DNA from 4 places in the Mycolicibacterium neworleansense genome. Region 1 is predicted to be linked to each of the others. Evidence: predicted binding sites of a transcription regulator. Region 1 holds the regulator's gene; each other region holds the start of a gene.
The links. Region 1 encodes LexA, which represses DNA repair genes until DNA is damaged. Its sites were predicted from a motif close to CGAACANNTGTTCG; they were not measured.
Positions count from the first base shown of each region.

Region 2: BN2156_RS07550 (HNH endonuclease signature motif containing protein) is a predicted target of LexA. The motif match lies at 4,557-4,570, and genes of this name have one in related genera.
Region 3: cofD (2-phospho-L-lactate transferase) is a predicted target of LexA. The motif match lies at 4,381-4,394, and genes of this name have one in related genera.
Region 4: BN2156_RS13650 (error-prone DNA polymerase) is a predicted target of LexA. The motif match lies at 5,265-5,278, and genes of this name have one in related genera.

Region 1 covers NZ_CWKH01000001.1:1,860,459-1,868,298, reverse strand. Annotated here, with positions in the region: gene BN2156_RS08740 (acyl-CoA dehydrogenase family protein) at 1-473, shown strand, start outside; gene BN2156_RS08735 (LGFP repeat-containing protein) at 654-2,996, shown strand; gene lexA (transcriptional repressor LexA) at 3,042-3,764, opposite strand; gene BN2156_RS08725 (LysM peptidoglycan-binding domain-containing protein) at 4,046-4,465, shown strand; gene nrdR (transcriptional regulator NrdR) at 4,630-5,085, shown strand; gene BN2156_RS08715 (PhzF family protein) at 5,098-5,784, opposite strand; gene BN2156_RS08710 (alpha/beta fold hydrolase) at 5,854-6,876, opposite strand; gene BN2156_RS08705 (proteasome assembly chaperone family protein) at 6,913-7,840, opposite strand, start outside.
Region 2 covers NZ_CWKH01000001.1:1,617,756-1,625,595, forward strand. Annotated here, with positions in the region: gene BN2156_RS07520 (fumarate reductase/succinate dehydrogenase flavoprotein subunit) at 1-252, opposite strand, end outside; gene BN2156_RS07525 (ABC transporter ATP-binding protein) at 249-1,019, opposite strand; gene BN2156_RS07530 (ABC transporter permease) at 1,016-1,876, opposite strand; gene BN2156_RS07535 (ABC transporter substrate-binding protein) at 1,873-3,303, opposite strand; gene BN2156_RS07540 (4Fe-4S dicluster domain-containing protein) at 3,313-3,540, opposite strand; gene BN2156_RS07545 (GntR family transcriptional regulator) at 3,554-4,309, opposite strand; gene BN2156_RS07550 (HNH endonuclease signature motif containing protein) at 4,575-6,020, shown strand; gene BN2156_RS07555 (molybdopterin-dependent oxidoreductase) at 6,017-7,840, opposite strand, start outside.
Region 3 covers NZ_CWKH01000001.1:2,617,542-2,625,381, reverse strand. Annotated here, with positions in the region: gene manB (mannose-1-phosphate guanylyltransferase ManB) at 1-717, shown strand, start outside; gene BN2156_RS12445 (DUF732 domain-containing protein) at 809-1,156, shown strand; gene BN2156_RS31365 (hypothetical protein) at 1,153-1,284, opposite strand; gene BN2156_RS12440 (NUDIX hydrolase) at 1,294-1,842, opposite strand; gene BN2156_RS12435 (coenzyme F420-0:L-glutamate ligase) at 1,839-3,194, opposite strand; gene cofD (2-phospho-L-lactate transferase) at 3,191-4,174, opposite strand; gene BN2156_RS12425 (WhiB family transcriptional regulator) at 4,469-4,858, shown strand; gene BN2156_RS12420 (metallopeptidase family protein) at 4,905-5,327, opposite strand; gene BN2156_RS12415 (DUF3499 domain-containing protein) at 5,459-5,878, shown strand; gene BN2156_RS12410 (phosphomannomutase/phosphoglucomutase) at 5,985-7,373, shown strand; gene BN2156_RS12405 (TobH protein) at 7,370-7,840, shown strand, end outside.
Region 4 covers NZ_CWKH01000001.1:2,847,913-2,855,752, forward strand. Annotated here, with positions in the region: gene BN2156_RS13635 (alpha/beta hydrolase) at 1-658, shown strand, start outside; gene BN2156_RS13640 (FadR/GntR family transcriptional regulator) at 738-1,442, opposite strand; gene BN2156_RS13645 (hypothetical protein) at 1,485-1,739, opposite strand; gene BN2156_RS13650 (error-prone DNA polymerase) at 1,967-5,251, opposite strand; gene BN2156_RS13655 (hypothetical protein) at 5,396-6,400, shown strand; gene BN2156_RS13660 (APC family permease) at 6,488-7,840, opposite strand, start outside.

The DNA of each region.
Region 1 (7,840 bases):
ACCTGCTCGGTGAGGAAGGTCAGGGTTTCGTCTACCTGATGCAGAACCTGCCGCAGGAGCGCATCTCGATCGCCATCATGGCTGCCGCGGCGATGGAGGCCGTGCTGGAGCAGACGGTGCAGTACACCAAGGAACGCAAGGCATTCGGCAAGCCGATCGGCAGCTTCCAGAACAGCCGGTTCCTGCTGGCCGAACTCGCGACCGAGGCCACCGTGGTGCGCATGATGGTCGACGAGTTCATCCGGTTGCACCTCGACGAGAAGCTCACCGTGGAGCAGGCCGCGATGGCCAAGTGGTACTCCACCGAGAAGCAGGTCGACCTCATCGACCGCTGCCTACAGCTGCACGGCGGCTACGGCTACATGCGTGAGTATCCGGTGGCGCGGGCCTACCTCGATGCTCGGGTGCAGACCATTTACGGCGGCACCACCGAGATCATGAAGGAGATCATCGGACGCAGTCTGGGCGTCTAGGCACCCCCGATATTGCGCGGGTAACACCCGGGAAAGCCCGATTTTGGGTCAGAACACCCGGATATTGCGGGTTTTTTGGCCATGATCGGCCACGTTCCTTGGTTATCGTCACCTGCTGAAGCAAAGTTGTCGGGGCGGGACACTTCTGAGGAAACTTTGCCGAACGAGCGGGGAGGGCGCATGACTAGGCCTGGAGCGAGGCTGAACGCGGCCGTGTGGCGGTTGGCGGTCGGCCTGCTCGCACTCGTGGTCGCTGCTTTGACGGTGCCGGCGGTGGCTTCGGCCACCCCGGAGTCCGATGCCGACGCGGCGATCGTCGCCGCCTGGGAAGCCAACGGCGGTGACGGCGGGCCGCTCGGACCGCGGCAGGGCGGCGTGTACGCAGTGGGTTCGGGCTTCGCGCAGAACTTCGCCGGCGGCAAGATGTTCTTCACGCCGGCGACCGGCGCCCACTTCATGCAGGGCGCGATTCTGGAGAAGTACGAGTCGTTGGGCGGCGCCGCCGACGGCGATCTGGGATTCCCCACCATCGACGAGGGCGCGGGCCGGGCTGCCGACAGCCGCAACTCGACGTTGAGCGCGCCTGACAACCCCGTCATCTTCTGGACCCCGGCCACCGGTGCCCGGGTGGTCCGGGGTGCGATCAACGCCGCGTGGGACAAGCTCGGCGGGTCCGCCGGAGTGCTGGGCGTCCCGGCCGACGACGAGTCGTTCGACGGCGATGTGATTTCCCAGAAGTTCACCGGCGGTGAGATTTCCTGGAACCGCAAGACCAAGGCGTTCACCACGGTGCCGCCGGAACTGGCCGATCAGCTCGCCGGTCTGGACGTCCCTTCGGACCCGGCCGCGGCGATCGCCGCGGCTCGCCGCGCGGCGGGCGGGCCGATGGGCCCGCTGGGCGCCAAGGACGGTGACCAATATCCGATCGGCAACGACGGGCTGGGCCAGAACTACGCCGGCGGCAAGATCTTCTACAGTCCGGCCACCGGGGCCAACGCCGTCACCGGTCAACTGCTGGAGAAGTACGAAAGCGTCGGCGGCCCCGAAGGCGATCTGGGTTTCCCGACCGCCAGCGAGTCCGAGGGCGGCCTCGGACCCAACAGCCGGATCAGCACCTTCGCCGCGGCCGACGAACCCGTCATCTTCTGGACCCCCGACTACGGCGCAGTGATCGTCCGAGGCGCGATGAAGGCGGCCTGGGACAAGCTGGGCGGGGCCAAGGGTGCACTGGGCGCCCCGATGGCCGACCAGACCGAAGACGGTTCGGTGATCAGTCAGCGGTTCAGCGGGGGAGCGATCTCCTGGGATCGCGAGGCCAACAAGTTCACCACCGAACCCTCCAAGCTCGCCTCCGAGTTGAGCGGCCTGCAGATTCCGGGTCTCGGACAGCCGCATGCCGGCGGTCCGCAACCCTCGACCGGTGACACCAAGAAGCCGTTCACCTGGCACTGGAGCTGGTGGTGGCTGATCGCGGTGGTCCCGGTGCTGCTGCTGGCAGGTCTGATCGTCGGGGCCGCGCTGTGGCACCGCCGCCGGGCCGGTGGTGATGACGATTTCGACCGCGATCCGTTCGACGATGACTACGACGACGGCGGGCCCGGGGACTCACGCTATGACGACAGCCGCTACGACGAGGCGCGCTACGAATCGCGCGGGTACGACCGCGACGAATTCGAAGATGAGGGCGGCGGCGAGGCGGTGGGCGGCTACCGGCCGGGTGGCGCTTACGGTGCCGGTGAAGCCACGACGGCGCGATTCGCCGGACCGGCCGACGAGTCCGGGGCTGCGGCGTCCCCGTACGACGGTCCCACCGACATCGCCATGCCGGTCAGTCAGTGGGCCGCTCCACAGGGTTCGGCCGGCGGGTACCGATCGCCGGGTGAGGACGATGAGCCGCCCGAGGATTCCCCGCGCCTGGCCGGCCCGGCGCCGGACCGCGGCTTCGACGGCTACGAAGACGACGGCTATCAAGACGATGACGACTTCGAGGACGACGACTTCGAAGAGGATGACTTCGATGACGAGGACTTCGACGACGAGGACCTCGACACCCCCATCGACGCGGACTTCGAGGAGGTCGCCGAGGGCGACGACGCCGATGTCGAGATCGAAGCGGAGCTCGCGGATGAGGACCTGGCCGACACCGGGGCGCTCGTCAGTCCGCCGGGCGGCGTGAGCGGGGCGTCAGCTTTCGCGGCGCTGGGCGGCTTTGCCGCGCCGAACGATCAGGACAATGTCGACACCGCTCCGACCCGCGTCATCACCGAGGCCGAGGCGTACAGCAGCGAGACGCACAGCGGGCGTCACGCGGCCATCGAACTCGAGGAGATCCCCAGCGCCACGGCAATCCACCTACCGCTGGAAGACCCGAACCGCGCGCCGGAGGGCTACCCGATCAAGGCAGACACGAAGTCCGGCCGGTACTGGGCACCCGACAGCAGTGAGTACGACGACGCGGTGGCCGAGATCTGGTTCGCCAGTGAGGAATTCGCTCGTACCAACGGTTTCGTCCGAACGGACTGAAGTCTTGTCCCGGCCGCCGTCCGCGGCCGGGACGATCCCGGCCGGTCAGATCTTGCGGATCACGGTGACGACCTTGCCGAGCACCGCGGCGTCGTTACCGGGGATCGGGTCGTACGCCGGATTGTGGGGCATGAGCCAGACCTGACCGCGCGTCCGCTTGAACGTCTTGACGGTGGCCTCGCCGTCGATCATGGCTGCCACGATGTCCCCGTTGTCGGCCACGCTCTGCTGGCGCACCACCACCCAGTCGCCGTCGCAGATGGCGGCGTCGACCATCGAGTCCCCGACGACCTTGAGCAGGAACAGCGAGCCCTCGCCGACCAGTTCGCGGGGCAGCGGGAAGACATCCTCGACGGCCTGCTCGGCCAGGATCGGACCGCCCGCCGCGATCCGGCCGAGCACCGGGACGAAGGTCGGTTCGGGCAGCGCATCGGAGCCGGCCACGTCGGTGGAGACCACGGCGGCGGCCGCCGGATCGTCGGCGGCCCGCACGTCGACCGCGCGCGGCCGGTTGGGGTCGCGTCGTAGATAGCCCTTGCGTTCCAGGGTGCGCAACTGGTGGGCGACCGACGAAGTCGAGGTCAAGCCGACCGCGTCGCCGATCTCTCGGATGCTGGGCGGGTAACCGCGACTGTTCACCGACGCGCGGATCACGTCCAGAATCGTCCGTTGCCGGTCGGTGAGGCCGCCCTCGGCCCGGCGTGGGCCCGTGTCGTCCGATCCGGCCGGGTTGTCGGTGCTGCCGTCCCTGCTGCGGTCGTCGCTCATGTGGCCGAATGTAGTCGCTGCTTGAACATTAATCAAACATGTGTTCGACGCGTGTCGTGGGCTTGTCCGCTGGTGGAGGCCCTGTGGGTCCCGGGCCGGGGTCCGCGCGGGCTTCGCCCGGCCGTACTTGTCGGTGCCCTGTTCTATCGTTTGGCAACAGTTCGATCACATGTTCTATCCATCGAACACTTGAGCGACTATGTTCGAACACAGGAGCGAATCCGTCCCACCGAAAGGCAGTCAGATGGCGATCATCGATATCCCCGCCGAAAGCCGTTCCCGTGCTGTCCGGGTCCCCGTCACGCCGAACTCGCCGCCGCGCGCCGCCCGCGCCCGGCCGGCCCGGCGGTGGTTCGGTCCACTACCGCGGAACCGGCGTGCTGATGTCGCGGGCATCGCACCGCAGCCGGCCCATCACGCCGCTGACAACGGTCTTGCTGGCGCTGGTCGCGGCCGGCATCACCGTGTGGCTGGGGTTGGTTGCCCAGTTCGGCGGCGTGCTGGGCGCCGACGCACAGACGCCGAGCCCGACCGAACTTGCGGTGGTTCAGGTGAAGTCAGGGGAGACGCTGCAGCAGGTGGCCCGGCGGGTCGCCCCGGACGCCCCGGTGGCGCGGGTCGTCGAGCAGATCCGTGATCTCAACCAGCTCGATTCCGCGGCAGTCGATGCCGGGCAGACGTTGCTCGCGCCGGTTGGCTGAGCAGCGCGATGTCCGCTGAATCGTCCTGGCAGTCAGCCACACTGGCCGGCGTCGGCATGAGCACCTACACCCCACTGGACCCGGCGGTGAGTCTGCCGCGGGCATCGCGGGTACGCTCAAGGGCGCTCGAACTAGTTGTCCGACGGCATGACGAAGGAGCGGTAATGCATTGTCCGTTCTGCCGTCATCCTGATTCGCGTGTGGTCGATTCCCGAGAGACCGATGAGGGTCAGGCCATCCGGCGCCGGCGGTCCTGCCCTGAGTGCGGTCGGCGGTTCACCACCGTTGAGACGGCCGTGCTGGCCGTGGTGAAGCGCAGCGGGGTGACCGAGCCGTTCAGTCGCGAGAAGGTCATCCGCGGGGTGCGCCGGTCCTGTCAGGGCCGTCAGGTCGACGACGATGCCCTCAACGTGCTGGCGCAGAAGGTCGAGGACGCGGTCCGCGGCCTGGGCACACCGGAGATCCCCAGCCACGAGGTCGGCCTGGCGATTCTCGGTCCCCTGCGTGAACTGGACGAGGTGGCCTACCTGAGGTTCGCCTCGGTGTACCGGTCGTTTTCCTCGGCCGAAGACTTCGAGCGTGAGATCGAGGCGCTGCGGGCCCACCGCGCCGAGGCGTAGTCCGGTCCCTCCTCAGTCCAACTGGGAAGTGCCGTCGTTGACGACGCGGCCGGCCAGGCGAACCCAGCCCTCAGGACTCCAGCGGGTCTCGATCACCGATCCCTTTCCCTGGACGATCGTCAGGTCCCGGCTGAGATAGTCGGTCATCCGAACCGCAGCCGCCCCGGTGGCCTCGTCCTCGGGGATGCCCAGATGCGGTGCGAACGACCGGGATCGCACCGTGCCCTTCTCCTTGTCGATCCAGGCCCACAGATAGTTCTCCTCGGCCTCGTCGAAATCGTCGGGGTCGGCGGCGAGCAGTTCGTCGACCGAGGCCAGGTCGTAGATGGCGAACTCCGGCGCCCACTCCGAGCGGGCATTCACGACGGCACGATCGCCGTCATAGTCGACCTGGAGGATGCCCGCAGGCACCCGCAGGGTGTGGACCGGAAACCCGATTTCGCGCAGCCACCACGACGCGCCGACGGTCGGATGCCCGGCGAACGGCAACTCGGCGACCGGGGTGAAGATGTGGGCACTGGCCGAATTACCGCCGGGCTGCGGCAGATCGATGAATACGGTTTCGCTGTAACCCAATTCGGTGGCGATCCGCTGCCGGTCGCCGGGGGCGACGGTGCTGTTGTCGATGACCCCGAGCGGATTGCCGTACCTGCCCTCGGAGTCGGTGAACACACGCAACACGGTGACGTCGATGGCCATAAACCGATGCTACGTCGCATGCCGTGGCCGCTCGGGCGGACTGCCCGGGCAGCCGTGCGGGCCAGAGGATCAGGTGGCGCTGCGCTCGTCGGCGTCCATCGCGTCGAGCACCGCGATCTGGGTGTCGAACGGCCCGCTCATCGCCGATTCGGTCCGTCCGCTGCGCAGCAGGCTGCGGAGCCGATCCTGGTCATAGACCGATGGTTCGGTGGTGTCGATGAAGCGTTCGACCACCTCGACGAAGCGGTCGGGATCGTCGTGGAACGGAAAATGCCCGGATCCGGAGAAGATCTCCAATTGGGAACCGGGCATTGCCGAATGTGCCATCCGGGCGTGGCTGACGGGGATCACCGAGTCGGAGTCGCCCCAGATCAGCTGCACGGGAACGGATTCGGTCAGATAACAGCGGTCCAGCATGGTGACGACCTGGCCACGCCAGTCCACAACGGCGCGCAGGGTCCGGGCGAAGGCCGACGATGCCGTCGGCTCCGGAAGATCCGCCAGGATGCGCAACATGTCCGGAATGTCGTGCCCGAGGCCGGTTGAGCCCAACACCGCGCCCGCGGCCCGGCCGGCCAGCTGCAACGCCGGCAGCACCAAGGGCAGCCGCAGCAGGGCCAGCGCCTCACTGCCCATCGGGAGTGAGGCCACCCGCAACGCCATGTTGACGTCCTTGGTGACCCCACCGGCGCCGACCAGGATGAGGCGGTCCACCAACTGCGGGAACTGGTAGGCGAATTGCATGGCCACACCGCCGCCCAGCGAATGCCCGACCACGGTCACCCGGTCGATGTCGAGGACGCTGAGCAGGTCGCGCATGCCGTTGGCATAGGCCGCCACCGAATAGTCCGCGCGCGGCTTGTCGGAGCTGCCATGGCCGAGCAGATCCGGGGCGATCACGGTGAACCGCTGCGCCAGCGCCGATTGCACGGTGTGCCAGGTGGTGGAGTTGTCACCGATGCCGTGAATCAGCAGGATCGCCGGGCCGGATCCGGCCACCCGAAAGGCCCGCCGGTATCCGTGGATCGTGCGGTATTCGAGCGTCGGGGTGAGCTCGCGAACGGTCCGCAGGTGGGGTTTGCGCTCGGTCATGCTGGTCAACCTCGCTCTCGGCCCGGCATCGGGCTCCTAGGAGTGGTTGTCGCCGTTCGGGAATCCGTCGCCGAAGCCGTCACGTCCGTCTTTGTACTTGTCGTCCTTGTACTTGTCACCGGCCTGCTGGGCGAGGAACCGTTCGAACTCGGCACCCAACTCGTCACCGCTGGGCAGTTCCTCGTCACGCGCCAGCAGGGACCGATTCTCCTGTGCGGCAACGAACGCATCGTACTGGCGCTCCAACCCGGTGACCACTTGGGCGACCTCGGCGCTGGCTTCTACCTGCTCGTTGATCTTGCTGTAGACCTCGGCGCCGGCCTCGGACAGTTTCTCCAGTGGCAGTTGTAGCGAACCTGTCCGGGCCACCTCGGCGAGCAGCGCCTCGGCGGCAGGCGGATAGGCGGTCTGGGCCAGGTAGTGCGGCACGTGCACGGTGTAGCCCACCACCTCATGGCCGTGCTGGGCCATCCGGAACTCGAGCAGGTTGGACACGCTGGCCGGCACCTGGACCTCGCCGACCCACGGCGTGTGGTCGGCGATCAGTTCCTTGTCGTTGGCGTGCGCGGTGAGCATGACCGGGCGGGTGTGCGGCACCGCCATCGGGATGGTGCCGAGCCCGATCACCCGGCGCACCCCGAGCTGCTCGGACAGCAGCCGCACCGCGGTGATGAAACGTTCCCACCTCAGGTCCGGCTCCAGGCCGGCGAGCAGCAGAAACGGCGTACCGACCCCGTCGTGCAGGGCGTACAGGTTCAGCTCGGGTTCCTCGTAGCTGGTGAAATGGTCGGTCTTGAACGTCATCAGCGGCCGCCGCGACCGGTAGTCGAGCAGCTCGTCGATGGCGAACGATGCCACCAGTTCGGTGTCGAGCGTGTCCTTGAGGTGCTCGGCGGCCAGCCGGATCGCGTGGCCGGCATCGGAGAACCCCTCCAGGGCATGGATCAACACCGGCCCGCGGCCA
Region 2 (7,840 bases), 240 kb from region 1:
GCGGGTGATCTCGGCGACGTAGTCCTCCGGTTGGGCCTTACCCGGAATGACGGCGTTGTTCACGCCGTCCATGCCCATGGCCAGCGCACCGGAGTGCCGCACGTGGGCCTTCTCCAGCAGCAGCACCTGGGCACCGTTCTCGGCGGCGGTCAGCGCCGCCATGGTGCCCGCGGTCCCACCGCCGATCACCAGGACGTCGCAGTCGATCCGAAGCGCATCGTCGACGTGGGGAATGTCAGTCAGTTCGGTCACGGTTGCTCCAGGGCGGCGATGATCTCGGCGCGCAGCGCGGATCGTTCGGGATGGTCGGTTCTGGGCTGGCCCACCTCGATGAGGGCACGCAGCGGCTGCCCGGCGCGGCCGAGGACGGCAACCCGGTCGCCGAGCGTGAGCGCCTCGTCGACATCGTGGGTGACGAACACGATCGTCGTCGGATGAGCCTGCCAGGTGTCGATCAGCAACCGCTGCATGGCAGCCCGGGTCTGGGTGTCCAGGGCGGCGAACGGTTCGTCCATCATGACCGCGCGTGGTGCGCCGGCCAGGCCGCGGGCCAGCTGGACCCGCTGGCGCATACCGCCGGACAGGCTCTTCGGCAGGAAATCGGCGAACCCGGTCAGTCCGACCTCGTCGATCCAGCGATCGGCACGTTCGCGGTAACCATTGCGCGGCCCGCCGCGGCGTCCCGCCTTGGGCTCCCCGCGGAGTTGCAGGGCCAGTTCGATATTGGACCGCACCGTGCGCCACGGCAGCAGGGCACTGTCCTGGAACACCATGCCTCGGTCGCGGGAGGTGGTGGTGACCGGGTCGCCGTCGGCCAGGACCCGGCCGCCGTCGGGCCGCAGCAGTCCCGTCAACGCACGCAACAACGTGGACTTGCCGCAACCGGACGGACCGGTGAGCACCAGGATCTCGCCGGGCTCGACGGTGAGGCTCAGATTGTCGATCACCGGAGCGCCGGTGTAGGACAACCGGATTCGATCGAGTTCCAGCCGCATACCGCTGGTGGTCGCAGCGGTCATCGGTTCACCTCCTCACCGCGAGGCAACCAGCGGGTGGTACGGCGGCCGATCAGTTCCACCGCGGCGGCGGTCACGAAGCCCAGCACACCGATGGTGATGATGCCGACGAACACGTCGGGATAGTTCAGCACCGTATACGCCTGCCAGGTGCGGTATCCCACCCCGAGACGGCCCGAGATCATCTCGGCCGAGATCACGCAGATCCAGGCCACCCCCATGCCGACCGAGAGCCCGCCGAACAGCCCGGGCAGGATTCCGGGCAGCACCACCTGGCGCAGCACGTCGAGGCGCCCACCACCCAGGGTGCGCACCGAGTCCTCCCAGATGGTGGGCAGGGCGCGCACCGCGTGGCGCACGCTGACCATGATCGGGAAGTACGCGGCCAGGAACGTGATGAATACGATTCCGGCCTCATCGCTGGGGAACAGCAGGATCGCCACCGGCACCATGGCGATCGCCGGGATCGGCCGGGCCAGCTCGGTGAGCGGGCCGAAGATGTCGGCGAACAGAGCGGTGCGCCCAAGCAGGATTCCGGTGATGACGCCGACGACTGCGGCGATGCCGAACCCGGTGAGGATCCGGATCAGCGACTGGCCGAGGTCCAGCCAGTATTCCGGTGTGCCCAGCCGGTTCACCAGGGCCGCAGTGATTTCGGTGACGGTGGGCAGGGTGTCGAACCGCAGACCCAGCCGGACGTCGTTGGCGGTCAGGAGCTGCCACAGGACGACGGCACCGACCACCGACGCCAGCCGCAGCAGGCGGTGCGGCCAGACCGAGGGCGTGCGGCGGGTGTGCACCGCCTCCGGTGCGGCCGTCAGGTCATCGGCCGTGACCGGAGCGGTGTCGGTGGTGGTCATACCGCACCTGCCAGCGCCTGCCGATAGTCGACGACCGCCGCACCGGGATGCGTGGCCGTATAACGTTCGGCGCCGGCCTGGGTGCCGAACGGCAGGTACCCCTCGGCTCCCGGCCCGGGCAGGCGGACCCACACCGCCTTGTCTGCGAACCACCGGGTACCCAGTTCGGCGTCGCTGACGTAGGCGGCGCGAACCTTCTTGCCCTCGCCCTCGGCCTGCCGGATCGCCTTGAGCAGGCACACCGGCGTCACGGCCGCCGTGGTGGTGTCCGCCCCGTCGAGCCAGAGTTCGCCGGCCGTGGCGGGGTTGTCGACGGCGGTGTGGCACACCGGGTCGGTGCCGCTCAACGCCGACGGGTTGGCACCGGAACTCACGGCCTTGTCGTAGTCCTGTCCGCGCGCCGAGAACGCAGCCCGCAGCGGCCCGTCCTGTACAAATCCGGCTACGTCGAGATCGGCGAAGTTGTCGATCGACTTCAGGTAGGGCACATCACCTTTGAGCGCGTCGACCAGCGAAGGCTTGAGCGTGGTGTCGAATGATGTACCACCGGGCCCGTTGTACAGGTAGACGACCTCCTGCGGCAGTCCACTGCCCTCGGCCACGAGCCGGGCCGCCTCCAACGGTTTGGTGTTGAGGAAGTCGGTGGCGTCGAGCTGAGCCTGCAGGAAGGCGTCGAGCACTTCGGGATGCTCGGCCGCATAGGCGCGCCGCACCACCACACCGTGCAGGGTCGGATAGTTCAGTTCGGCACCGTCGAAGAGCAGCTTGGCCTTACCCTGGTGTACCAACAGCCCCGGCCACGCCACGAACTGCGAAAGTGCCTGTACCTGGCCGGATTCCAACGAGGACGCACCGACCTGCGGCTGCTGGTTGAGTACCTCGACCCCGGTCTTGGCGTCGATACCTGCCTTGCCGAGCGCTTGCACCAGCATGCCGTGGCCGGCTGATCCGACGCTGGCCGAGACCTTCTTGCCGGCCAAGTCGGTCAACGATTTCGCCGGCGAGTCAGGCGAGACCACAACCATGTTCAGCGCGCCTTTCGGGTTGTACCCGGTGACCGACACGATTTCGGTCTTGGCACGTTCGTTGGCCTGTGTCTTGGATCCGTTGATGAGCATCGGATAGTCGCCCATCGAGCCGATGTCGATCTTCTCGGCCACCATCTGCGCGGTGATCGGGGCGCCGGTGTCATAGTCCTGCCACGTGACGTTGTACTTCGTGCCGGTGCGGGTGGTGATGTCGTTCAGGCGCTGTTCCAGGTAACCCTGGGCGCGCAGCAACGTGCCGGCGGTGACGGTGTTGATGGTCTTGGACTGGTAGCCGACCACGACGTCGACGGTGTCGGCGGATTTGGTAGCCGAATCCAGAGAGCATCCGGCCGCCGCGAGGGTCAGGCCGGCGGTCAGGGCGATCAGGGCTGTTTTCACTTCGGTCCTCTAGCGGATGAGATAGGGCATGTTGACGGAGACGGCGCCGGTTGGGCAGCGAGCGGCGCACGGCCCGCAGTACCAGCACTCGTCGACGTGCATGTAGGCCTTGCCGTTGTCAGGGTTGATGGCCAGCGAATCAAGCGGGCACACGTCGACGCACAACGTGCAGCCCTGGATACACAGGGATTCGTCGATGGTCACCGGGACATCGGCGCGTTGATTGACCAATGTCATATGTTGCTCCCAATCATGTGTCTCGGATGAGGTTGCCGCGCATGGTGATTCGATCACCACGCATCCTGATGTACTCCAGGTCGACGGGTGTCCCGTCGTCCAGACTCGTCAGCCGCTCGGCCATCAGCAGCGCCGACCCGGCCGGCACCTGCAGCGTCGCGGCGGAATGCGGATCAGCCGAAACCGCTTCCAGGGCAAGGCCGGCCCCACCGAGGCGGCGCCCGCTGACCCGTTCGATGAGCGCGAAGATGTCGTTGCTTTCGAGCGGGTGCTCGATCACCTGCTCACCGATGTCGGGCGTCAGGTAGGTGAGGTCCAGCGACAGCGGCAGATCGGCGAGATAGCGCAGCCGCTCGATGAAGACCACCTGCGCACCGGGCTCCAGCGCCAGCTTGCGGGCCACCGCGGGCGGGGCGGACAGGCGCTGCACGGCGCGGACTTCGTTGCGGACATCGCCGTAGTCCTTGAAGGTCTCCTTCAGGCCCACCAGCGCATCGAGGCCGTGGTCGTACTTGCGGGCCGCCACGTGTGTGCCCACCTTGGTGCCACGGTCGATCAGGCCCTCGGACTTGAGGACTGCGAGAGCCTCACGGATCGTGTTGCGGGACACGAAGAATTCGGCGGCCAGCTCGCCCTCGGCCGGCAGGGCGTCGTCGTAGGTGCCCTCGTAGATCTGATGGCGCAGCACGTCGGCCACCTGGCGAGCCTGATCGGCACGCGCGCGGCGACTCGGCAGCGATACGGGATGGCCTTCGGGCTGGGACGACACGCACTCAAGGTAAGGGGCGATTCAGGGGTGCCGCAGTGCGGCGAAGTCACCGTTTACGCAGGTTAACCGATTGCGCCGCCGGCTGAGGTGCCGTACCTGGCGAAACCCCGGCGCCGACCGGCATTACGCCACCCCGGCCGCGACGAGAATTTACAAATCGCGGTGAGCGAAAGTCGCCGCGTGGGCCTGAAGAACTTTCGCCACTGTGGCCACATCGGCCCCAAACAGCGGTTTCCTGTCAGGGTATCGAACTAGTGTTCGAATCATGAAGGTCGGGTTGGCGCAGAACCGGGATGCGGTGCAGACCGCGCTGGCCGGCCACCTGGCTGCGACCTCGACGCTGGCTGACGTCGATTTCACCAGGTTCGGCACCGCCGAGTTGTTGGCGCTCCAGTCGGAACGCGAGCGCCAGGCCCGCACGCAGGCGATGATCGATCACCGGATCCAAGCCGCCCTGATGGGTCAGGCCGCCCCGCACGAGATCGGTGGCAAGTCCTGGAAGGACGTGCTGGCCACCCGGATGCGGATCAGCGGCAAGGAAGCCTCACGCCGCGTGGCCGCGGCCGCCGATCTGGGGCCGCGCTGTGCCATCGGCGGTGAGGTGTTGGAGCCGCTGCTGCCCGCGTGCGCCCAGGCGCTGCTGGCCGGCACGATCAACACCGAACACATCACGATCATCCGGGACACCGTGGCGAAGGCCGAAAAGTACGTCAACACCGCCGAACTCGGCCAGATCGAATCAGACCTGGTGGCCGCAGCGACCCGCGACACCCCCGAAACGCTCAAGGCAGCTGCCGACAAGCTGCTGTATCTGCTCAACCAGGACGGCGACGGGCCCGATGTCGCGGCACACCTGCGTGGGCTGCGGGTCGGCAAGCAGGACGCCGACGGCCTGGTGCACGTCGAGGGCTGGCTGGACCCCGAGGCCGCGTCGTATCTGACTACGGTCACGGGCGTGTGGGGCCGGCCGGGCATCAACAACCCCAACGATCCTGAGCCACTGCACAACCCCACGCCCAACCCGCTCGAGGCTCCAGTCGCCGATGTCGAAGTGCCCAAAGCCGATTCGCAGGGCCCCGACGCCTGCCACCAGCAGGCCGCCGCCGACCGTGACGCCCGGACCCAGGCGCAGCGCAATCACGACGCACTCAAGGTCGCGTTGCGCGAAGTTCTGATGTCCAAACGGCTCGGCCGGCATGGCGGGCTTCCGGTCACCGTGGTCGTGTCCACCACCTTGACCGAACTGGAGGCCGGCGCCGGAATCGCCGTCACCGGTGCGGGCATCCGGATGCCGATGAATGACCTGATCCGGTTGTCCTCCCACAGCTTTCACTACCTCACCGTGTACAAACACCACACCGCCGAACCGCTGTACATGGCCCGCACCCAAAGGTTGGCCACCAAAGCTCAACGACTGCTGCTCTATGACCGTGACCGCGGCTGCACCCGCCCGGGTTGCACCGCAGCGGCCGACTACTGCCAGGTTCACCACGCCGAAGCCGACTGGCAGCATGGCGGACAGACCGACGCCCCCGGCCTCGCCCTGAGCTGCGGACCTGACAACCGCCTCGTCGGGCTCGGCTGGACCACCAGTGTCGACCCCGACACCGGCCGCATCCACTGGCATCCACCGCCGCTGATGGACACCGGCCAAGGCACCGTCAACCACCACTTCCACCCCGAGGAACTATTGGTTCCTCCAGAGCCCTAGCTGTGAGCCAGCGTCCGGCTGACTGTCACCGGGATGCCATTGAGTGCACCATTGCCGGACGGCTCGTCGATGAAGTCCGGCAACGACAGGATGTTGGTGTTCACCCCGGGTGACGCGTTCGCGACGCCCAGCCGCGTGCCAGGCTGACCGTGACCCCAGCCGTGCGGCATCGACACCACGCCCGGCTTGATCGCATCGGTCACCTCGACCGGCACTACGATCTTGCCTGCGGTCGACGCCACTTCCGCGTTGTCGCCGTCGGAGATACCGCGCTCGGCGGCGTCGCGGCTGTGCATCAGCAGGGTGCACCGGTCCCGGCCCTTCATCAGCGAGCCGACGTTGTGCAACCAGGAGTTGTTGGAGCGCAGATGCCGCCGGCTCACCAGCACGAGGTCGTCGGGATTGCGTTCGAGCCGCTCGGCCAGCCGTGGCAGGTCGTCGAGCAGGTATTGCGGCGCCACCCGGATCTTCTTGTCCGCGGTGCCGAGCACTTCGGGTACGCGCGGCACCATCGGGCCGTAGTTGATGCCATCCGGGTGGGCCTTGAGCTTCTCCAGGGTCAGCCCGTCGGCGTTTTCGCCGTACCGGTCGCCGAATGAGGCGGTCCGCAGGGTCAGGTCGAGCATGCGCTCCGGGCCGCCGTGGTCGTAGTGCCGGCGAATCTCCGCGCCGTCCAGCCCCTGGGTGAAGCACAGGTAGTCGAACCAACCGTCGTCGAGCGCGGCGATGTCGACGTCCTCGGCGGGGGTGCCGGTGCACAGCCCGGTCAGCCGGATCAGGATCTCCCATTCCTCAGGCGCATCGGGATCCTCGCGGTGGAACACCGGTGGCGAGTACCGGGCGAAGCTGTTGATCGCCGCACCCAGCAGCAAGTCAGCGGAGTGCGCCTGCTCGAGCGCCGAAGCACCGGGCAGGATGACGTCGGCGTGCCGAGTGGTCTCGTTGAGCCACAGGTCAATTGAGATCATCGCGTCCAGTTGCGGCAGTGCCTCGTCGAGCTTGTCGCCGCCCGGGGTGGACAACACCGGATTGCCGGCCACCGTAATCAGCGCCTTGAGCTGCCCCTCGCCGGGCGTGACGATCTCTTCGAGCATGCACGACACCGGCACCTGGCCCAGCACCTCTTTGGCCCCGCGGACCCGGGTGCGGTAGCGGCCGAAGTTCGGGGCGCCGTCCTCCAGGCCCGGGATCGGCTGGCCGGTGACGGTCCAGGCGGTCGGGGTGGCGAACATCGCGCCGCCGGGGGTGTCGAAGTGGCCGGTGACGATGTTGACGACGTCGATCAGCCAGCTCGCCAGGCTGCCGAACTCCTGGTTACAGGTGCCGATCCGGCCGTAGACCACCGCACGCGGGGTGCCGGCCAGCTCGCGGGCCAGTGCCCGAATCCGCTCGGCATCGATACCCGTTGCGGCGGCGACTCTTTCGGGCGACCAGTCGGCGACGGCCCGCTCCAGCGCGGGGACCCCGTCGAGGTGCCGTTCCAGATCGCCGAGGTTGACCAGCCCTTCGTCGAAGACGGTGTGGATGATCCCGAGCAGCAGCGCCGCGTCGGTGCCGGGCGTGATCGGCAGCCACTCGTCGGCCTTGGCGGCGGTGGCGGTGCGCACCGGGTCGATGACGATCACCTTGCCGCGCTTACGGATACCGGCGATGATGCCCATCACGTCGGGGGCGGCCAGGAGCGAACCCTGGGAGGCCGCGGGGTTGGCCCCCATCACCACCAACAGGTCGGTGCGCTGGATGTCCGGCGTCGGGAAGGCCCACCAACTGCCGTACATCAGGTGCGACGACAGGTTCTTCGGCCACTGGTCGATCGTGCC
Region 3 (7,840 bases), 760 kb from region 1:
GCGGTGCTGGAGTCACATGACGCCCACCAGGCAGACGTCACGCTGCACCTGGTGCGCGTCAGTGATCCTCGTGCGTTCGGCTGTGTGCCAACCGATGCCGACGGCTTCGTGACCGCGTTCCTGGAGAAGACCCAGGATCCGCCGACCGACCAGATCAACGCCGGCTGTTATGTGTTCAACCGCAACGTCATCGACCAGATCCCGCGCGGTCGCGCCCTGTCCGTAGAGCGCGAGATCTTCCCCGAGGTGCTCTCCCGTGGACTGAAGATGTGCGGGTACGTCGACGCCTCGTACTGGCGCGACATGGGCACACCGGACGATTTCGTGCGTGGATCGGCCGATCTGGTCCGTGGCATCGCACCGTCGCCGGCGCTCAACGGCCAGCGCGGTGAGTCCCTGGTTCACGAGGGTGCGGCGGTGGCGCCGGGCGCCCTGTTGATCGGCGGCACCGTGGTGGGCCGCGGAGCCGAGATCGGCGCAGGCGCACGCCTGGACGGCGCGGTGATCTTCGACGGCGTACGCGTGGAAGCCGGTGCGGTGATTGAACGTTCGATCATCGGCTTCGGAGCCCGCATCGGCCCGCGGGCGCTGATCCGCGACGGTGTGATCGGCGACGGGGCCGACATCGGTGCCCGCTGCGAACTGTTGCGCGGCGCCAGGGTGTGGCCCGGGGTCGCCATCCCCGACGGCGGTATCCGGTACTCCACCGACGTCTGAGGTTGCGCCACCAGCGCGGCAGCGGCGTCGAAAGAAGTGTGTTTGCCGGCCCCCACTGCGCCTTACGCCGTTATCGGCGAAGGGGAGGGTCATGTTCGACGGACTGTTCAACGGATTGCGGCGCAGTGCGGCGGCGCCGATCGCGGCGGCACTGGTGCTCGGGACGCTTCTCGGGACCACTGCCCCGCAGGCGGCGGCCTGGCCGATACCGCTGACCGCGGAAGACACCGCCTATCTCAAAGCCACGCGCGGGGTCTTTCCCGGTGACGACGACCAGCTGTTGCTGGTGGGCCGCGAGATGTGCCGGCTGCTCTACACCGGGACACCCGCGCAGGCGGTGATCGATCAGATGGCCGGCCAGTACGCGGCCACGCCGCAGCAGTCCGCGGTCGCACTGCGGGCGGCCCGCCGCGCGTACTGCACGCAGGCTCCGGGCTAGGCTCCGACCATTTCCAGGCTGCGGTCCCAGAGTTGTTGTGCCAGAACAGGATCTCCTGCGGCACTGTCCACCGCCTCGGCCTTGCTGGGCGACCGGCCCACCACCACGATATTGTCGCCGCGGTTCACCGGCCCAGACTAGACGGTTCGCGCCGCCGAGTCGGCGAGTTGTTGAAGGCCGAAGTCGGTGCCCTCGGGCAGCGCATCCAGCGGCCACCAGCGCAGGTCCAAAGATTCGTCGCTACAGGCAATCTCGGCGCCGGCCGGGGCCCGCACCACGAACTGCATGTCGAGGTGGCGGGTCGGTACGCCCAACGAGCAGGTCACCGGATGCACGTGCAGCGCCGCCAGTTGCGGGTCGGCGGCCAGCCCGGTGATGCCGGACTCCTCGGTGGCCTCGCGCAGTGCGGCGGCCCGGATGTCGGAATCCGTTTCCTCACAGTGCCCGCCGAGCTGCAGCCAGCGGCCGAAGCGGGGATGCAGGGTGAGCAACGTCTGAGTTCCGGTGTGGTCGACAACCAGTGCCGAGGCGGTGATGTGGCCGGGCACGCACGCCCGCAGACAGGCATCGGGACGGGCGGCCAGAAACGACAGCACTGCATGGCGCAAGGTGTCCTGGCCGGGATCGGGTGTCTGCCAATGCGTCAGTACCTCGACTGCCGAGGCGTGCAGGCTCTCGGCGCTCACTTCACGACCAGCAGGCCGTCGGTGGGGACCGGGTCGCGTGGCGGCTGCGGTTCTGCGGGGTGTCCGATTGCGATGGCGCCCAGAGGTTCCCAGTCCGCGGGGAGATCGAGCTCGGCGCGCACCAGATCACCGGCGAAGATCGTCGAGCCGATCCAGCAGCTGCCCACCTCGCGAACCGCCAATGCCACCAGCAGGGCCTGCACCGCAGCGCCCACCGCCACGGTGAACATGGTGTGCTCGGCCTGGGTCCGGGCTTCGTCGGGATAGCTGTGAGCACCGTCGGGGACCAGGAACGGAATCACGAGTTCTGGTGCGTCGTAGAGAATCTGGCCGCGGCTGAGGCGTCGCTCGACGGATTCCGGGTCACGGCCGTCGGAGGTGAGATCAGCCCGCCACTTGTCCTTCATCCGGTCGAGCAGGCGGGTACGGGTAGCGGCGTCCTGCACCCAGACGAAGCGCACCGGGCGGGTGTGGTGCGGGGCGGGCGCGGTGAGTGCCTCGCCGACGGCGGCTTCGATGAGGGCGTGATCGACCGGTTCAGCGGAGAATGCGCGCACCGAGCGACGCAGCAGCTGAGCTTGATTGCGTCCCAATTGGATTGCCTCGGCCGTGCCGAGCCAGAACAGATCATCCTCACCGGACCGGAGCAGCGTGCGTGCGTTCGACCCGTCGTCGGCCAGATCCAGGCCCCGCACCACCGCGACCGGGATTGCGGTGAGCTTGCCCTTCACCAGATCGGCTGCCGCGGCGATCTCGTCGGCCACGGCCACCTCGGTGACGAGCAGTTCGTTACCGTGCCGGTCGCGGGCGCCGGCGTAACCGTGCAGCACGGTGAGCCCGGATGCGCCGATGGCGAAATCAGCTTGGCCGTTGCGCCAGGCGCGGCCCATGGTGTCGGTGATCACGACGGCGACGGTGACGCCGAGCCGCTCACGCAGGCCCGCGCGCAGCGCCTGTGCGCTGCCGTCGGGATCGACGGGCAGCAGGGCCAATTCGTTCGAGTCGACGTTCGAGCCGTCGACGCCGGCGGCGGCCTGGACCAGCCCGATGGCGTTCTCGGTGATCAGGGTCCGGCCCTTGCGCGCCAGAACGCGGACGGCCTCGCTGTCGATGAGCTTGCGCCGCAGGGTATCCCGCTCCTCCGGATCGGAAGGGGCGGTGACGATGCGGCCTTCGCACTTGGACACGATCTTACTGGTGATGACCAGCACATCCCCGTCACACAGCCACGGTGTCGCCTGGGCGAGGGCGGCGGCCAGATCATCGCCGGGCCGGAACTCGGGAAGCCCTGGCACGGGCAGGATCTCGATCCGATCGGCAGACCCGTGCTCGGTGTTCACCGCGGCGGTCACAGCCCGACGCCTGCCAGGTCCAGACCTGCCCGCACCATCTCGGCGGTGGTCGCGGGATCCGTCATCAACAGTGGCACCGCACGCACCTGCACGCCCTCGATCTCGGCGTCATCGCCCTCGTGCACCAGCCAGCCGTCCAGAATTCCGGTGCCCGACCGGGCTCCGAAGTGTTGACCGACGGCCTGTGAGGTGGATTCCACACCGATGATCGACAGGCACTCATCTGCCATGCCGCGCAACGGTTTTCCGTCGATGATGGGAGAGTAGCCGACCACCGGCGCCTTGGTCGAACGCAGCGCGCCCCGGATACCGGGGATCTGCAGGATCGGCCCGATGCTCACGACGGGATTCGACGGTGCCAGCAACACCACGTCGGCTTCGGCGATGGCCTCGGTGACCCCGGGTGCGGCAGTTGCCTGCTCGGCACCCACGAACGCAAAGCTGTGTGAGGGCACCTGGGCGCGATAGCGCACCCACCACTCCTGGAAGTGGATCGCCCGCCGTGCCCCATCCTCGGGGTCGGTGATCACCACGTGGGTCTCGCTGCGGTCATCGGTGACCGGCAACAGCCGCGCCCCCGGTGACCAGCGTTTACACAGCGCCTCGGTGACCTGCGACAGCGGGTAGCCCGCCCGCAGCATCTGGGTGCGCACCAGGTGGGTGGCCAGGTCCCGGTCGCCCAGGCCGAACCAGTCCGGTTGCACGCCGTAGGCGGCGAGCTCCTCCTTGGCGTGCCAGGTCTCGTTCCGGTGGCCCCAGCCGCGCTCGGGATCGATACCGCCGCCCAGGGTGTACATGCAGGTGTCGAGGTCCGGGCAGATCCGGACGCCGTGCATCCACGCATCGTCGCCAACGTTCACGATCGCTGTGAGTTCGTGCTTGCTGTCGCTCCCGGCGAACTGGCCGAGGCCCAACAGGTGCTGTACCCCCAGCAAAAACCGGGCGCCTCCGACGCCGCCGACCAGAACGGTGATCTTCACAACGTCCGACCCTAGGCGTTGAGGGCGCGCGGATGGAAACGACGTCGTCACGACCAGGACACGCCGATGTCGCGACGCGCCGATTTGACATTACGAGATGGTATGAATTCGCGTCCTGGCGCTTGACCCCGGCAGCTAACACGTGTGTAATCACAGATGTGTCATTTCCCGGTTGGTGACCGATTCCGGTGTCGCGGACCGAGATTCGATCAAATGTTCGAATGGGGTGACCGCACATCGCAATAGTGGGGCTCCACTTAGGATCTACGAGACCGAGTGAGGAGGCGGGGGATAATGTCTTATGAGAGCGGCGATTTCGATCGTGTGGTCCGGTTCGACGGCCGGCTACTCGGCTCGGTAGACAACGCACCGCACATCGACGCCGGGCAGACACCGATGGGGACGGCCGGACGTCCTCAGCTGAGTTTGGTACCCGAGCACATTGATGTTGATCCGGAAGCCGAAGACGACCAATGGCAGGAACGTGCGCTGTGCGCACAGACCGACCCGGAGGCGTTCTTCCCGGAGAAGGGCGGGTCTACCCGCGAGGCCAAGCGCATCTGCCAAGGATGCGAGGTGAAGGACGCCTGCCTGGAATACGCGCTCGCGCACGATGAGCGCTTCGGTATCTGGGGCGGGCTGTCCGAACGGGAGCGTCGCCGGCTCAAGCGCGGCATCATCTGACGCGCTGTTCGGCAGAGCGCTTCATCGCAAGGTGTGGCACTCGGCGTCAGTCGTCGTCGATTGTCGGGTCGATGACTGACGGTTCAACTCCCAGATAGGTGGCCACCTGGGCCACCAGGATTTCATGCAGCAGGTCCGCAAGCTCGTCGGATCCTTTGACCCGGCGCTCGATCGGCTTGCGGAACAAGACAATTCGAGCCCGGGTCGCATTTCCTCGGACGTCGACCCCAGCAGGTATCAGCCGCGCCAACGCGATCGGCCCATCGGCGATGACCTCGGGTGGCCATTGCACACTGTCCGGATCTTTCGGGGACATCCGCGGAATCTCATCGACTGCGACGTCGAGTTCACGCAGCCGCGACGCCCACCGCCGTTCGATCGGCTCGTAAGCCTCCAGCACCGCCATGTCGAACCGTTCCGAGCGGCTGCGCCAGCCCGGAACCGAACGCGGAAGCAGCGGACCGCGCATATCGCGGCCGCGACGCGATCGCCATGGGTTGCGCTGGGCCACGGCGATGATCGTAACGGTTCGGGATCGGGGGCCCGACGGCTGCGCGTGTCCGGCGGCACACAGCGATCGTCCAAAGTAATCTCTGGAGCGTGAATATTCCCCGTCGCTGCTGCCGGCCCGGGTGCCCGCACTATGCCGTGGCGACGCTGACTTTTGTCTACTCCGACTCCACGGCGGTAGTCGGACCACTGGCCACGGTGTCTGAGCCCCACTCCTGGGATTTGTGTGTCGGCCATGCCGGCCGCATCACGGCGCCGCGAGGCTGGGAGCTGGTCCGCCACGCCGGGCCGCTGCCCACCCATCCCGATGAGGACGACCTGGTGGCGTTGGCCGATGCGGTCCGCGAAGGCCAACCCGGCGCGGTTCCCCGTGGCGGCGTGGTGGCCGGGTTCTCCGATCCCTCGACCGGTGCGGGCACCAGCGCGGTGATGGCACCGCCGGCGCGCCCGGCCGAGCCCAACGGCCGTCGTCGCGGGCACCTTCGGGTGTTGCCGGACCCCGACAACTAGCACGGACTGGGCCCGGCCAGACGACGACCGGCCCAAGAGTAGTGAACGTGTCGACGCCGCCCGACGGTTAGGCTGGCGCCAACGATTCCGTTTCACAAGGAGCTATATGTCTAGGCCAGCGGCGGCTGTTCACGATGTCATCAAGGCCTATGACGTCCGGGGACTGGTCGGCAGTCAGATCGACGAGGCGTTCGTGGCCGAGGTCGGCGGTGCCTTCGCTCGACTGGTCCGCGGCGAGGGTGCCGCACAGGTCGTGATCGGCTACGACATGCGTGCCAGTTCGCCGACGCTGGCGTCCGCATTCGCCGATGGTGTCACCGCCCAGGGCCTCGACGTGGTCCGCATCGGACTGGCCTCCACCGATCAGCTGTATTTCGCCTCGGGCCTGTTGGACTGCCCGGGGGCGATGTTCACCGCGAGCCACAATCCCGCCGCCTACAACGGGATCAAACTGTGCCGCGCCGGGGCCAAGCCGGTCGGTAAGGACACCGGGCTGTCGGTCATCTCCGACGAGGTGATCGCCGGGGTGCCGGCCTACGACGGCCCGGCCGGTGCGCTGTCCGACCGCGATGTGCTGGCCGACTACGGCAGCTTCCTCCGGTCTCTGGTCGACCTCAGCACGCTGCGGCCGCTGCGCATCGCGGTCGATGCGGGCAACGGTATGGCCGGCCACACCACGCCTGCGGTGCTCGGACCGATCCCCGGTGTCACGGTGCTCCCGCTGTTCTTCGAACTCGACGGCAGCTTCCCCAATCACGAGGCCAATCCGCTGAATCCGGCGAACCTCGTCGACCTGCAGGCCCATGTCCTGGCCACCGGCGCCGACATCGGCCTGGCCTTCGACGGCGACGCTGACCGCTGTTTCGTCGTCGACGAACTCGGACGCCCGGTGTCACCTTCCGCGGTCACCGCATTGGTGGCCGCCCGCGAGCTCAAGCGCGAGATCGGTGCCACGGTGATCCACAACCTGATCACCTCGCGCGCCGTTCCCGAGCTGGTGATCGAACGTGGCGGCACCCCCGTGCGGTCCCGGGTCGGGCACTCCTACATCAAGGGCCTGATGGCCGAGACCGGCGCGATCTTCGGCGGGGAACACTCGGCGCACTACTACTTCCGTGACTTCTGGGGTGCCGACTCGGGCATGCTCGCGGCGCTGCACGTGCTCGCCGCACTGGGGGAGCAGGACCGCCCGCTCTCGGAGTTCATGGCCGACTATCAGCGGTACGAGGCATCCGGCGAGATCAACTTCACCGTGAGCGATGCCCCGGCATGCGTCGAGGCCGTGCTCAAATCCTTTGGCAGCTCGATCCAGTCCATCGATCACCTCGACGGTGTCACGGTCGATCTCGGCGACGGCAGTTGGTTCAACCTGCGCACGTCGAACACCGAACCGCTGCTGCGGCTGAACGTCGAGGCGCGCACCGCCGAGGACGTCGCCGCGCTCGTCGACAGAGTTTCGGCGCAGATCCGTGGGGTGAGCGAGCCGGTGCCGTGAACGCCGTGGACGCCACGGTCGACCTGGACGACGGTGACGGTCTTCTCGCCGCCGATCGCAACGGTCTGCTGCGGGCCGCGGCCATGGCGGGTGCCCAGGTTCGGGCCACCGCTGCGGCGTTGGCCGAGGGCCTGCTCGACCCCCTGCGCGCGGATCACCCACCGCGCACGGTGATTTGGGTTGCCGGCCGCGGCACCGCCCAGAATGCGGGCGCCATGCTGGCCGCCGCGCTCAGCGCGTCGATCTCGGCGCCGATCGTGGTGGCCGCCGAGGCCCCACCGTGGCTGGGCGCGCTGGACGTGATGATTGTGGCCGGTGACGACCCGGGTGACCCGGCACTGGTGAACGCGGCAGCCACCGGTGTGCGCCGTGGTGCGCGGGTGCTGATCGTGGCACCCAACGAGGGGCCGTTGCGCGACGTCGCGGCCGGCCGCGCGGTCCGGCTGTGGGTGCCCGACGACTTCGGG
Region 4 (7,840 bases), 990 kb from region 1:
CCGTGTGGTCCGGGTGTGCTGGCGCGGCCACGGACCCGACCGCACCCCGGTTGGCGACTTCGGGGTGGCCGAGCAGGTCGCCGACACCATCGCGCTGCTGGACGCGTTGGAGATCGAGACGTTCGTGCCCGTCGCGCATGCGCACGGCGGCTGGGCCGCGCTGGACATCGCCGAGCAACTGGGTCCCGATCGGGTGCCGGCCGTGATGATCCTCGACCTGATCATGACGCCCGCACCGCCGGAGTTCGTCGCCGGCCTGCACGCGATCCAGCAGCGCGAGACGTGGTTGGCCGGCCGAGACGGCCTCGTGCAGTCCTGGCTGGACGGCAGCGACAACCCGGCGGTCCGCTACCACATGCAACACGAGGCCGGCGGATTCGGTTTCGACATGTGGTCACGCGCGTGCCGTGTCATCGAGAACGCGTACAACACCTGGGGTTCCCCGATGGGGCGGATGGAGAAGCTCACCCAGCCGCGGCCGATCCGGCATGTCTTCTCCCACCCGAAGTCACCCGACTACGACGCGCTGCACGACGAATTCTGCAGCCGTAACCCGTGGTTCAGCTACACCCGGCTGCCCGGTGAGACGCACTTCCCCGGAATCGAAATGCCCGAGCACGTCGCGGCCGAGCTGGCCGACCTGCTCCGTGAGTGTTGACCGGATTCGAGGGTGCCGGGCGCTACCGGGTCCGGGTGGGCGAGAGCGTCGCAGCTGCCGACCGACGGGTGATATTCGGCTAACCCGTTGGCGCACCGGGGACGCTACAGACCATGACGCGGCGGGCCACCAGAGCCGCAGCCCGTGGATCTCCCCGCTCGATCGCCGAGTAGAGATCGGCATGCGCCTTCTCATCGCGGCGGACAGTGGCCGCCGACCACTGGTCGTGACTCGAAAAGATCGCTTCGGAATTGGCCCGGAGCGTCCCTGCGAAGGATTCGTACAACGTCACGAGCACCGAGTTATGCGTTGCCGCAACGACGGCCGCGTGGAACCGGAGGTCGGCTTCGATGAGGTCGGCCGTGCTCGACGCCGACTGCCGCGCCGTCAGGGCGCGCTTGATCTGTTCAAGGTCCGCTTGAGTGCGACGATGCGCGGCCAGCCGGCCGGCCTCGACCTCCAACAGCAGCCGAACCTCGGCGACGTCGCCGATGTCGGACTGCTGGATTCGACGATCGAGTTCTGAAACCGGCGTTGCGGAGACCACGAAGGTGCCGGAGCCTTGTCTGGAACTCAGTTGACCGGAGGCGATCAGGGACCGGACGGCTTCCCTGCTGGTGGACCGGCCGACCCCGAGAAGCCTGGCCAGCTCCTGCTCATTCGGAATGCGGGCACCAACTGGCCACTCGCCCTGCTTGATCAGACGACTCAATTCGGCGCTGCACTGCACGACGAGCGAATCACGTTCGACCGTACGAACCGCCACCGCCAGCCTCCTCGTCATCAGAAAATCCTCTGATGATCTTAGGGGTCGTGGTCGAACTGCTCAGCACTTCACGTCGACATACACCGTCTTACCGGTGACCGTGGTGGAGAGGTCGCCGCCCGGAACGCCGTGGTCGGTGCGCGAATACGTCTGGCCGGGCCGAACCGCGGTGACCGAACAGTCATCGGTTCGTCCTGTGCCGAATCTGTTGACGACGACGGCATATCCCTGCGCCTTGAGCTTGCTGACGACCTGATCAACCGAAGACGGTCCGGAGGGCGCCGCACTGACCACTGCAGCCGGACCGAACAACACGCCGAGGAGCGCTGCTACCGCCCCCAGCGTCCGGCCCAGTGGCGTTGGACGAGAGCGTGGTTGAACACGTCCACACCATTTGCTGGTCATGCACTTCATTTGGATCCCCTTCCGCACTTCGGACCGATCCGACCTCCGGCGAACTCGAAAATTGCTCAGGTCCTCTGAGGACTTGAGGTTAACACGAGCCGCGTCCCAGTCATAAGGGTTACCTAACTCACAGTGGGTCAGCGGAAGTCTCGCGACCGCGAGCCGACCTTCAGCTCGACCGGGCCCATCCGGTCGGCGATCACGGTGACCGCCCCGCTGGCGTTCTGCACGATGCCGCGGACCACCAGCGCCGGTGCCGTCTGCGCCAGCTTGCGGTAGCGCGCCCACACCCCCGGCGCACACAGCACGTTGACCATCCCGGTCTCGTCTTCGAGGTTCATGAACGTCACGCCCTGCGCGGTCGCCGGACGCTGCCGGTGAGTCACCGCCCCGGCAACCAGGATCCGGGTTCCGTCGACGACATCCAGCAACTTGTCGGCGGGAATCACCCCCAGCGCGTCGAGGTCGGCGCGCAGGTACTGAGTGGGATAGCTGTCCGGCGAGACACCGGTGGCCCACACGTCGGCAGCCGACAGCTCCAGGGCGCTCATCCCCGGCAACGGCGGCACGTGCGACGACGAGCCCACCCCCGGCAGTCGGTCCGGCCGCTGAGTGGCCGCCGCACCCGCTGCCCACAGCGCCTCGCGCCGGCTGATCTTGAAGCAACCCAGCGCACCGGCGGTGGCCAGCGCCTCGGTCTGCGGTACCGACAGCTGCACCCGGTTGGTCAGGTCGATCAGGGTTTCGAACGGCCCGTTGGCATTTCGCTCGTCGACCAGGCGCTGGGCCAGCTCGTCGCCGATGTGGCGGACGCTGCCCAGCCCCAGCCGCACGTCCATGCCTGCGCTTTCCAGCGTGGCGTAGGCCAGGCTGGCGTTGACATCAGGGCCGTGTACCACTACCCCGTGCCGGCGCGCGTCGGCCACCAGCGACTGTGGCGAGTAGAACCCCATCGGCTGTGCCCGCAGCAGCGCCGCGCAGAACGCCGCCGGATGGTGGAGTTTGAACCACGACGAGTAGAACACCAATGACGCGAAACTCAGCGAATGACTCTCCGGGAAACCGAAATTGGCGAACGCCTCCAGTTTCTCGTAGATCCGCTCGGCCACGTCACCGGTGATGCCGTGAAGCTCGGCCATGCCGTCATAGAACCGGCTCCGCAGCCGGCGCATCTTCTCGGTGGAGCGTTTGGAACCCATCGCCCGGCGCAACTGGTCGGCCTCGGCCGGAGTGAAACCCGCACAGTCGACGGCCAATTGCATGAGCTGTTCCTGGAACAGTGGCACCCCCAGCGTTTTCTTCAGCGCCGGCTCCATCGAGGGATGGTCATAGGTGACCTTCTCCAGACCGTTGCGCCGCTTGATGTAAGGGTGCACCGAGCCGCCCTGGATCGGGCCGGGCCGGATCAGCGCAACCTCGACCACCAGGTCGTAGAACTCCCGCGGCTTGAGCCGGGGCAGGGTGGCCATCTGTGCGCGGGACTCCACCTGGAACACCCCGACCGAGTCGGCCTTCTGCAGCATCTCGTAGACCGCCGGTTCGGACAGATCCAGCTTGGCCAGGTCCACGGTGATGCCCTTGTGCTCGGCCAGTAGATCGATGGCGTAGTGCAGCGCCGAGAGCATGCCGAGGCCGAGCAGGTCGAACTTGACCAAACCGATTGCCGCACAGTCATCTTTGTCCCACTGCAGCACGCTGCGGTTGGCCATGCGGGCCCATTCCACCGGGCACACGTCGGCGATCGGGCGGTCACAGATCACCATGCCGCCGGAGTGGATGCCGAGGTGCCGCGGCAGGTTGGCGATCTGGGTGGCCAACTCGATCACCGGCTGCGGGATGTCCTCTGCCTCTGGCGAGTCCGGACGCCCATTCCACCGGCTGAGCTGCTTGCTCCAGGCGTCCTGCTGCCCCTGGGAGAAACCCAGCGCTCGGGCCATGTCGCGGACCGCACTGCGTCCGCGATAGGTGATGACGTTGGCGACCTGGGCGGCGTAATCACGGCCATAACGCTCGTAGACGTACTGAATGACGTTCTCGCGCAGGTCCGATTCGATGTCGATATCGATGTCGGGTGGACCGTCGCGGGCCGGGGACAGGAACCGTTCGAACAGCAGCTCGTTGGCGATCGGGTCGACGTTGGTGACCTTGAGCGCATAGCAGACCGCCGAATTGGCCGCCGATCCCCTGCCCTGGCACAGGATGTCGTTGTCGCGACAGAACCGGGTGATGTCATGCACCACAAGGAAATAGCCCGGGAACTTCAGTTGCTCGATGATGCGCAGCTCGTGTTCGATCTGTGCATAGGCCTTCTTGGCATGGTTGATCGGCCCGTACCGCTCAGCCGCCCCCGTCATGACCAGATGCCGCAGCCAGCTGTCCTCGGTATGTCCGGCTGGGACGTCGAACGGTGGCAGTTGCGGGGCGATGAGCGCCAGCGCGAAGGCACATTGATCACCGAGATCCGCTGCTGCCGTCACGATCTCGGTACCGAACCGCCGGGCCATCTCCTCCCCCGAGCGCAGATGCGACCCGCCCAGTGGGGCCAGCCACCCGGCCGCGGTATCCATCGAGTTGCGGGCCCGGATCGCGGCCATCGCCATGGCCAGCCGGCCCCGCTCGGGGGCGGCGAAGTGCGCACCGGTGGTGGCTACCACCGGTATGCCGAACCGTGGAGCCAGCCCGGCCAGAGCGGCGTTGCGCTCGTCGTCACACGGATGGCCGTGATGGGTGAGCTCGATGCTGACCCGGTCCGCCCCGAAGCGGTCCACCAGGTCGGCCAGTGCGGTGGCGGCGGCTTCCGGACCGCCTTCCGAGAGCGCCTGGCGGACATGACCTTTGCGACAGCCGGTGAGGATGTGCCAGTGCCCACCGGCGGCCTCGGTGAGCTCGTCGAAGTCGTAGCGGGGCTTACCCTTCTCACCGCCGGCCAGGTGCGCCTTGGCGATCTCGCGGGACAGCCGCCGGTATCCCTCCGGCCCACGGGCCAGCACCAGCAGGTGCGGGCCGGGCGGATCGGGGTCCTCGGTGCGGGGGACGTTTCCCAGCGACAGCTCGGCACCGAACACCGTGGCCACGTCAAGCTCCCTGGCCGCCTCGGCGAACCGCACCACGCCGTAGAGCCCGTCATGGTCGGTCAGCGCGATGGCCCGCAGGTTCAACCGGGCCGCCTCCTCGACCAACTCCTCCGGCGTACTCGCTCCATCGAGGAAGCTGTAGGCACTGTGCGTGTGCAGTTCGGCGTAACGCACCGAACCGCCGATGCGGGAGATGTCCGGCTGTTGATAGGCACCACGCTTGCGGGACCAGGCCGGGCTGTCCCCGCCGTCGCCGGCGGGCTCCAGCGGCAGCCCGGACCGGCGGGGCTTGCCGGGAAGCACCCGCTCCATCTCCGACCAGCTCGGCGGCCCGTTATGCCAACCCACCAGACCAGTGTATCGAACAATTGTTCGAACCAGGAGTGGCGTGGGTGCATGGCAGCACGTGGGTGTAGGTCACCTCGTGATGCCGATCACGCCGCGGCCCCCTACGATGCCTCTGGGCTGGGGATCGGGTCTGAAAGGCAGGCAATGGCCACAACGTCAGCGTCAACCAAGTACATCGGCTATCTCGGTGGTGTCGCGGTAGCGGCAGGAGTCGGAGCGGCGATCGCCGTGGCCGGCCAAGGCACCGCCCACGCGGATTCGGGTGACGGCGCGGCCAAGGAATCGACCAGCAGCACGTCGAGCGTCAACGCTGGGCCCAAGCGTGGTGAAACAAAGGCCGGCGACACCAAGCGCGCCAAGCCGCTGTCCAAGGTCAAGGACAGCGTCAAGGAAAGCATCGACAAGCAGGCCGACAAGATCGAGAAGGCGGCCGCGCACGTCACCAAGACCGTGCAGGCCGCCAAGCCCGCCAAGCCGGTGGCTGTCAAGCCCAAGCCGAAGCCGAGTGCCGAGGAGTTCGAGGCCGGCCAGGTCGCCAAGCTCAAGGACCTGTTCGCTCCCAAGCAGGCCGCGGCTCCCAAGCCGACGCCCGTGGTGGAGGAAAAGCCGGATACCGAGACAGTCGCGCAGCCGACGAGCAAGACCTCGGTCACCCCGAAGGTCGCCGCAGTCCAGGACCAGGCAGCTACGCCGTGGGACCCCAACCCCCTGCGCGACAATGATCCCGAGCCGAAGGACATTCCCCCCGAGATCCTGGATCTGCGGGATGCGTTGATGGGCGCCGCGCCGAACGAGCTCAAACCGCTTGTGCGCGAGGCGACCGAGCAGATCTACCGGGGCACCCAAATCGTGCCGTGGGTGAATGCGGTGATCCCGATCAGCAAGATTCTGCCCAGCCTGGCACCGGCGCTGGGTGACGATGACGCCGCGCGGGCTGCCCGGCAGACCATCATCAACGAGCTGATCAAGACCACGCCGCCGGGGTCGGCGGTGTACTACGGCTACGACATCATCGCCGACTTGATCAACCTGGAGGAGCCCGGCGCCGAACTCAAGGTCCAGGCCGTGACCACGGTGTGGGACCTGCTGGATCCGTTCGAGTTGGCGCACAACAAGGGCGAGTCCGGCATCGGCAACGCGGCCGGATAGCTCGGAGGCTTCGACCGCGAAATCAACGCTGTGGTCGTGAAGACCGTGCGGTGACGACCATTTCGTTGATTTCGCGGTGCTCGTGCGTCAGTCCACCAGCGACGGTGTGTCGTAGCGCAGTGTCTCGCCGCGGAAGAACGCCGGATTGACCGACCGCCAGATCAACATGAGCACGGCACCGAACAGCAGCACGCCGAAGCCGATGAAGAACACCAGGCCGATGCCGCCGATCGCCGCGCCGCTGGCGTTCTCCGGGTCCATGCTCTCGCCGATCGAGATCACGAACACCGCCGCGAGCACGATCCCGCCGAGCAGTGGGAACAGGAACTTGAACACCACGTTGTGGGCGCTGGTGAACAGCTCCCGGCGGAAGTACCACACGCACGCGAACGCGGTGATGCCGTAGTACCAGCAAATCATGATGCCAAGGGCGGCAATGGTATCCAGCAAGGCGCTCTCTGACAGCAGACTCACCACGGTGTAGAACACACCGGTGACGACGCCCGCGACGACGGTCGCGTAGGTGGGCACAAGGTAGCGCGGGCTGACCTCGGCGAAGCGCGGCGGGAAGGCCTTGTAGGCGCCCATCGCCAGCATCGCCCGCGCGGCGGGCAGGAACGTGGTCTGCAGGCTGGCCACCGACGAGGCCAGGATCGCCAGGAACAGCAGCGGGCCGGCCCAGGTGCCCAGCACGGGGTCCGCCAGTGCGGCGAACACGTTCTCGGCATTGTCCGGATTGCCCAGTCCGAGGTCGGATTCGCCGACGCCGGCGTACATCATGACCGCGACCGCGATCAGCAGGTACGTCGCGAGGATGGACAGCACGCAGAGCAATCCGGCCCGGCCCGGCACCTTCGTCGGATCCTTGGATTCCTCCCCCAGCGTCAGGCAGGTGTCCCAGCCCCAGAAGGCGAAGATCGATCCGGTCACGCCAACCACGAAGGCGCTCAACACCAGTCCGCTGAACGGGTTGAACCAGTCGAGGTCGAACGACAAGCCGGCCGGGGCGTCGCCGCGGCCCACATGGACGAACGCCAGCACCGCGAACGCCAGCAGCACCACCATCTGGAAACCCACCAGGACGTACTGCACCCGTTCACTCGTTGTGATGCCGCGACTGGCGATGGCAGTCGCGATCACCAGGAACACCAGCGTGGTAACGATATTGATGGCCTTGTTGTCGGCGAGCTCGGCGATCGGCGGGTGGTTGGTGACCCGGGCGATGAACAGGTAGAAGAACTCGACGGCGATAGCGGCGAGGTTGGACAGCACGATGATGGACGCGACCACCATGCCCCATCCGCACATCCAGCCGACATATGGCCCGAATGCCTTGGTGGACCACGTGAACGACGCACCGCAGTCAGGCGCACGCGAATTCAGCTCGCGGTAGGCGTACGCGGTCAGGAACATCGGGATGAAGCCGGCGATGAAGATCGC